Regions from separate parts of the Rhodococcus sp. NPDC055024 genome, predicted to be linked through region 2. Evidence: riboswitches for the same ligand, from Rfam matches in the RefSeq annotation. Region 2 holds a riboswitch; each other region holds the start of a gene.

Region 1 (2,260 bases), on a different contig from region 2:
TCACCGAAGACGGTCACTGCTCCCGGATCACCACCGAAGGCGTCGATGTTGTCCCGAACCCACTCGAGTGCCGCAATCTGGTCTCGCAGACCACAGTTCGATTCGAAAACGGTATCCGCGGTGGAGAATCCAGACAGGTCCAGGAATCCGAGGGCACCGACGCGATAGTTGAAGGAGACGAGAACGACGTCTCCGGTTTCAGCCAGATGACGGCCGTCGTAGATTGTTTGCGCGGCGGACCCGAGGCAGTACGCACCGCCGTGAATCCACACCATCACCGGTCGCGGCGTTCCGTCGGGGCGCGGGGCCCACACGTTGATCGACAGACAGTCCTCGTCGATCTTGAAAGCACGGTCGATCGGAACCGCCGGACTCTGCCCTTGCGGCGCGATCGGCCCGAACTCACGACAGTCGCGTACCCCGTCCCACGGCCCTGCGGGTTGCGGCGCGCGGAATCTCCGCTCACCCACCGGCGCTGATGCGTAGGGCATGCCCTTCCACGCGAATACTCCGCCATCCGGATATCCCCGGGCTTCTCCGCCTCGGGCACGGATCACGAGAGTTCCGTCCTCTCCAAGATTCGGTCGAACGTCGGTCTCCATGTCTGAATCCCCTCCCGACCCGCGCGTGTGGCAAACAAGACCAAACGTACCAACTTAAGGCCGGTGTGCGCCGATTACTCAACTGCCAGGTAGGCGCCGACGAAGGAGAGGCTCGGTGTTAAGGTCGCCTAGTTCTGACACGGGGTGCTCCGCATGGGCGGGGCTGAGAACACACCCGGGAACCTGATCAGGTAATGCTGACGAAGGGATGTCATGGCTACTACGCAGCCTGCATACAATTCTGCCGAAAACTCGGTGGCCACAGCGCCGTCGACGGATCGGTTCACCGATCGACTCTGGGCCGAGACGAAGGCACTCCGCGAGTCGATCGACTCACTCGAGTTCCTCAAACGCCTCGGCGACGGAACACTGCCTCTCGACGCGTTCCGTACGTACATCGAGCAGGACAAGCTCTATCTGGAGGGATATTCGAAGGCCTTGTCCCTGGTCGCGGCCCACGCACCCGATCCGCAGTCCGCGGGCTTCTGGTCCAATTCCGCGTCCACGGCAGCGACAGTGGAATCTGCGCTTCACGACGGACTGCTCACCGGCGGAATTCTTCCCGCGGGATCGGGAAACCTGGAGCATTCGCAGGCCTGCCTGGGATACGTCTCGTATCTGACGGCGACTGCAGCAACCTCGCCTTACCCGGTCTCCGCAGCGGCGGTACTCCCCTGCTTCTGGATCTACGCCGAGGTCGGCCGCGATCTTGCCGCTTCAGCGCGCGAGGTGCTCGACGCCGATCCGTCACACCCGTACGCGCAGTGGGTCACAACCTACGACGCACCCGAATTTCACGAGTCTGTGGCGCAGGCTCGCGTACTGGTCGACGCGGCCGCTGAGGCAGCCACCGAGACAGAACGTGAGGCGATGAGTGAAGCGTTCCGCATCGCCAGTCGCTACGAGCTGATGTTCTGGGATTCCGCACTCCACCAGCAGCCTTGGCCGGCGTCGTGATGTCGTTTGCGGCACTACGCCGCACCCTCGCCACCTCTGCCGCGATCGCAGCCGCAATCACAGTTCTGACCGGATGCGCCGCCGACACCGGGTCTTCCGACGGGACCATTCGGTTCGCACTCGACTGGACACCGAACACGAACCACACCGGTTTGTACGTTGCACTCCAAGAGGGCTACTTCGAAGACGCCGGTCTGGATGTCTCGATCCTGCCCTACAACAACACCTCTCCCGACACCCTGGTCGACGCCGGCAACGCCGAGTTCGGTATCAGTACGCAGAGTCAGGCCACGTTCGCCCGCGCGGCCGGCGCCGCCACGACGTCTGTCATCGCGCCACTTCAGCACCGCGCCACCGGCATCGGTGTGAAGGCGGATCGTGCGGACATCACGCGCCCACGTGATCTCGACGGGAAGACGTACGCCGGGTTCGGCGATCCCGGCGAAGTCGAAACGCTGCAGCAGATCATCCGCAACGACGGCGGGACCGGGAACTTCACGACGGTCACGCTCGGAACTTCCGCGTACGAAGCCGTGTACTCGGGCCAGGCAGACTTCACCGTCTCCTACTTTGCTTGGGAAGGCCTCGAAGCGGAGCGAAACGGAACTCCGATGCGGTACTTCCAGTACACCGATTACGGCTTCCCCGATGCGTATTCGATCGTGATCAACGGCAACCAGCAGTGGTTGAAGGACCATCCC
Region 2 (2,260 bases):
AGAAGACGGCGTCCAGCTTGCCGCGTTCGGCGATCTGGGCGAGCGACTCGTAATACGTGATGTCGCCGAGCCTTTCGACCGGTGAGTCGCGGTGACGCCACGCTGCACTGTGATGTCCGCACCCGAGAAGAAACGCACCTATCCGTAGCTGTGTTCCCATCAGTTCTTGACGAGTCCGCCGTCGACAACCAGGTTCTGGCCGGTCACGGCCCGCGACCAGGGCGAGGCGAAGAACAGTGCGGCGTCGGCGAATTCGTCCGGTGTCGTGACCCGGCGCAGGGGAGTACTTGCCGCGATCATGTCGAATACTGCTTCCGGCGTCGCGGCACTCGCGTCCGTGGTGCGGAGCAAGCCGCCGGAGACCATGTTGACGGTGATCCCGTCCGGACCGAGGTCCGCGGACAATGTCCTCGTCAGTGCCAGCAGTGCGGCTTTGGCGGCGGTGTAGTCGTGGTACGGAACTACCGGATTCTGGACCAGATTGGTTCCGACAGTGATGATTCGGCCGAACCCGAGTTCTCGCATGCCGGGGAGTGCTGCCTGGGTGGTGTTGAGTGTCCCGGCGACAGCTCCGCGTAGTTGGGAGTCGAAGTCGGCCCAGGTGATCGTGTCCGCGTTCGGCCGGGCGTCACCGTTGAACGAGAAGTCGACGAGTGCATTGTCGACCACGGTCGAGATCGGTGCGTCGAATCGCTCGAGTGCAGCGGCGAACAACTGATCGACGGAGCTGCGGTCCGTCACGTCCGCCTGGACTGCGAAGGTGCGATCCTCGCCAAGTTCGGCGACCAGGGCCTCGGCGGCATCACGGCTCTTGTTGTAGTTCACGATCACCCGGGCGCCTGAGCGGGAGAATGCTCGGCTCAGTGCGGCTCCGAGCCCGCGGGCGCCACCGGTGATCAGGACGATCTGCTCGCTGAGTTCGAGAGCGCGCTGAAATTGCTGTTCGGTCATGTCGACATCCCTCCGCCAGTGCTAACTGGTCAGGTTCATCGGGTCTGATCTCAGCCGACTTTTTCGGCACCCCGTGTCGCCGTCCATCAGATCACGAGAGGTGAACCCACCTGAACGCCGGGTGCGTGGTAATTGCCGGCGCGATGAGTTTTCGATCGCTGGGGAGTCGTTATTGGCAAGCGAAGTGGCAACCGGCCGCTCGCCTTCGCCCCGGGAGATTCCGATGACTACCCAGCCTGCCCACCACGACACCCTTTCCGGTGATGCAACACGAACGGCACCTTCGGGGACCGCGCGCAAGGTCGGATACGTCCTGAGTGGTCTGTTCGTACTTTTCATGCTGTTCGACGGCATCATCCACATCCTCAATCTGCAGACGGTCAAGGACGCCTCGGCCGAACTGGGGCTGCCCGACTCTCTTGCCCTGACAGCCGGGGTTGTGCAGTTGATCTGCCTTGCGCTGTACGTGATTCCGCGAACGTCCGTGCTCGGCGCGATTCTGCTCACCGGTTACCTGGGTGGCGCTGTGTTGACCAACCTTCGAGCTGAACAGCCTCTGGTGAGCACCACATTGTTTGCCGTCTACGCCGGAATCGTGATGTGGGCTGGACTGTATCTCCGAGATGAGAAGGTTCGCGAGATCATTCCGCTCCGTCGGGCCTGAAATCAGGCTACCGAAGGGGTTGCGTGGGACGCGGTGTCCCATTATGTTTGACCTCATTCAAGTCCGTCGACTGCAATCGGCGGACTGGCCGTGAGGAGACACCGATGGCTCGGTCAGCGTCGATCGAAGTGGAAATGCCGTACCACGAGGTACTGCAGACTTTGTCCGAGGGCTCAGTGGCCCGCAGTTTTGATCCCTACCTTGACATCGACTGGGATTCACCAGAGTTCGCGATCGATCCACATGATCCGAGATGGGTGCTCTCGTCCGTCTCGGACCCCCTCGGCGCGACGCAGTGGTACCAGAAGCAGTCCCTGGAACGTCGAATCGCGATGGGAATGTGGCGTCAGGCCAACGTGACCAAGGTGGGTTCGGCATTCGAGAGCATCTTGATCCGGGGAATGCTGCAGTACATCATGGCGCTTCCCAATCAGTCACCCGAGTTCCGGTACTGCCTGCACGAGATGACCGAAGAGTGCAATCACATCCAGATGTTCCAGGAACTCGTCAATCGTATGGACATCGACGTGCCGGGTATGCGTCCGATGTTCCGGCGACTCTCGCCCATCATCGGAGTGCTGGGTGCAAAGTTCCCGGTCATCTTCTTCATCGGCATTCTTGCCGGAGAAGAACCGATCGACCACT
Region 3 (2,260 bases), on a different contig from region 2:
AGAACCTGTCCGAGGCGAGCAGGACGGCGAGCAGTACACAGTCGTAGCACTCGAGTTTCAACTGTTCGTACACAGCAGAAGGGCCGGACTCCGCGGGAGTCCGGCCCTTCGGTGTTTCGGTCGTCGACCGAAACGAGGCTCAGCTGAGCGAGTTCAGCGCCGTGATGAAGCTGACCGCGGTGATACCGAGCTTGAGCAGCTCGCTGATCTTGCCGAGGTTCAGGTCTTCGAGCGATTCGGTGCTGAGCGAGCCGGTGTCGAGGGATCCCATTTAGTGCTCCTAGGTTCAGTTAGTAACTGGAGGTAAACTACAACAAACCGAATGGGATGTGACACGCAATCGAAGCAACTGTGAGCAAGATCACTTAATCCGACTTTTCGGACATCCAATCGCACCTAGGAACTGGGGGTTTGTTGTCTGATCGGACAACTTCCGTTCATGTTTCACGCGAGGCGTGCTGACCCGTAACTGTGCGGATTTGTCCCGGCAAACAGTTGACGGTCGCCAGTTACCGGTTTTCAGCGTCCGGCGACTGCCGCGGCGAGGCGTTGCGCGGCCGCCTGGGGATCCGATGCTTGCGTGATTGCACGCACGACGACGATGCGAGTGGCGCCGGCATCGAGAAGCTCTGGCAGGCGTTCCTCGTCGATGCCGCCGATCGCGAACCAGGGTCGCGGCGGTGCGGCGTCGGCAGTCGACCGAACCAGTTCCAGGCCGGAAGCACTTCGATTCGGTTTGGTCGGTGTCGCCCAGACCGGCCCGGTGCAGAAGTAGTCGACGCCCTCTTCGATGGCGGCCAGACTCGCCTGTGCGCGACTGCTCGTCGAACGGCCGATGACGACGTCTTCGCCGACAACAGTTCGCGCGTAGGGGACGGGGATGTCGTTCTGGCCGAGGTGGAGGATGTCGGCACCGGAAGCCATTGCGAGATCCGCGCGGTCGTTGACGGCCAACAATGCGCCGTGGCGCCGTGCTGCAGTTGCGAGAATACCCAGCGCTACCAGTTCGTCCTTGGCCTCGAGCGGGCCGAACTCGCGCTCACCGGCAGAGCCTTTGTCGCGCAGTTGGATGATGTCGACTCCGCCGGACAATGCTGCCTCGGCGAACTGCGCGAGGTCGCCTTTCTCGCGGCGCGCGTCGGTGCACAGGTACAGCCGTGCTGCTGCCAGGCGCTCGCGCCGGTCGATGTCGTTACTGGGATGTGTGGGGTGCACGGAGCAAACGGTAGCCTCTAGGGAGCAAGGTTCGACACGGGAGTCCTGAAACGTCGTCGTCACTTTTTGTCGTGACTGCGAGGTTCGTAGGGCTGAGAGGGGATCGCGACCAGATCCCGACCGTCAGACCTGACCCGGATCATGCCGGCGCAGGAAGTGGAGGTGGAGTTTCGTGAATACACACGCTCGTACGGTGTCGGTGGTCGGCGGCGGTGTCATCGGTCTCGCCATAGCGTGGCGCGCAGCCCGCGACGGTTGGACTGTTCGGTTGTACGACCCGTCCATCGGATCAGGGGCTTCGTGGGTGGCGGGCGGAATGCTTGCCCCACTGTCCGAAGGCTGGCCGGGTGAGGAAACAGCGTTGACCGTCGGCGCGGCCTCCCTGGAGCGGTGGCCGACGTTCGGTGAAGAGCTCGGAAAATTCGGTCCCTCGGTCTTCACCGCGGACAGCTCGCTGACGGTCGCTCTCGATGCTGCCGACGCGCAGGACCTGCAGACCATCGCCGAATGGGTGAGCTCGCAGGGCCATGAACTCGAAATCCTCGGTCGCGCCCGCATCCGTGAACTCGAACCGATGCTCGGCCGCGGCATCCGGTCGGGACTCATGGCTGTCGGTGAGTCCGCCGTCGACAACAGACTTCTGCTGGAGGCCTTGCAGAAGGCTTGTGCGGAATCCGGCGTCGAATTGATCGCGCGTGCCGTCGACGACCTTGCCGAACTCGATACCGATCAGATAGTGCTCACCGCCGGTATCGCGTCACCCAAGCTGTGGCCCGGACTGCCGGTGCGGCCGGTCAAGGGTGAGATCCTTCGCCTGCGCGGCAGGCCTGGGGTCACCCCGGCGCCCAGCCGTACAATCCGCGGAAGTGTCCACGGACGACCCGCGTATCTCGTCCCGCGCGGCGACGGAATCGTCGTCGGCGCAACACAATACGAGTCCGGTGAGGACACTCAGGTCACCATGGCGGGAGTGCGGGATCTGATCAACGACGCCGAGGCGCTGATGCCCGCGATCGGCGAATACGAACTCTACGAATGTGCGGCA

What was found. Region 2 has a riboswitch for thiamine pyrophosphate ahead of ACWF6P_RS21415 (3-oxoacyl-ACP reductase). Riboswitches for the same ligand answer to the same signal wherever they lie in the genome.
Region 1: linked by a shared signal. The riboswitch ahead of ACWF6P_RS30430 (TenA family protein) and the one ahead of ACWF6P_RS21415 (3-oxoacyl-ACP reductase) in region 2 are both predicted to bind thiamine pyrophosphate.
Region 3: linked by a shared signal. The riboswitch ahead of thiO (glycine oxidase ThiO) and the one ahead of ACWF6P_RS21415 (3-oxoacyl-ACP reductase) in region 2 are both predicted to bind thiamine pyrophosphate.

What each region holds. Positions count from the first base shown of each region.
Region 1 is NZ_JBSGVT010000024.1:56,461-58,720, reverse strand. It holds gene ACWF6P_RS30435 (carboxylesterase/lipase family protein) at 1-602, opposite strand, end outside; TPP riboswitch at 733-828, shown strand; gene ACWF6P_RS30430 (TenA family protein) at 816-1,559, shown strand; gene ACWF6P_RS30425 (ABC transporter substrate-binding protein) at 1,559-2,260, shown strand, end outside.
Region 2 is NZ_JBSGVT010000010.1:167,178-169,437, reverse strand. It holds gene ACWF6P_RS21420 (LLM class flavin-dependent oxidoreductase) at 1-160, opposite strand, end outside; gene ACWF6P_RS21415 (3-oxoacyl-ACP reductase) at 160-951, opposite strand; TPP riboswitch at 942-1,035, opposite strand; gene ACWF6P_RS21410 (DoxX family protein) at 1,175-1,615, shown strand; gene ACWF6P_RS21405 (AurF N-oxygenase family protein) at 1,720-2,260, shown strand, end outside.
Region 3 is NZ_JBSGVT010000004.1:67,379-69,638, forward strand. It holds gene ACWF6P_RS11060 (NUDIX hydrolase) at 1-47, shown strand, start outside; gene ACWF6P_RS11065 (hypothetical protein) at 140-271, opposite strand; gene thiE (thiamine phosphate synthase) at 520-1,215, opposite strand; TPP riboswitch at 1,242-1,388, shown strand; gene thiO (glycine oxidase ThiO) at 1,388-2,260, shown strand, end outside.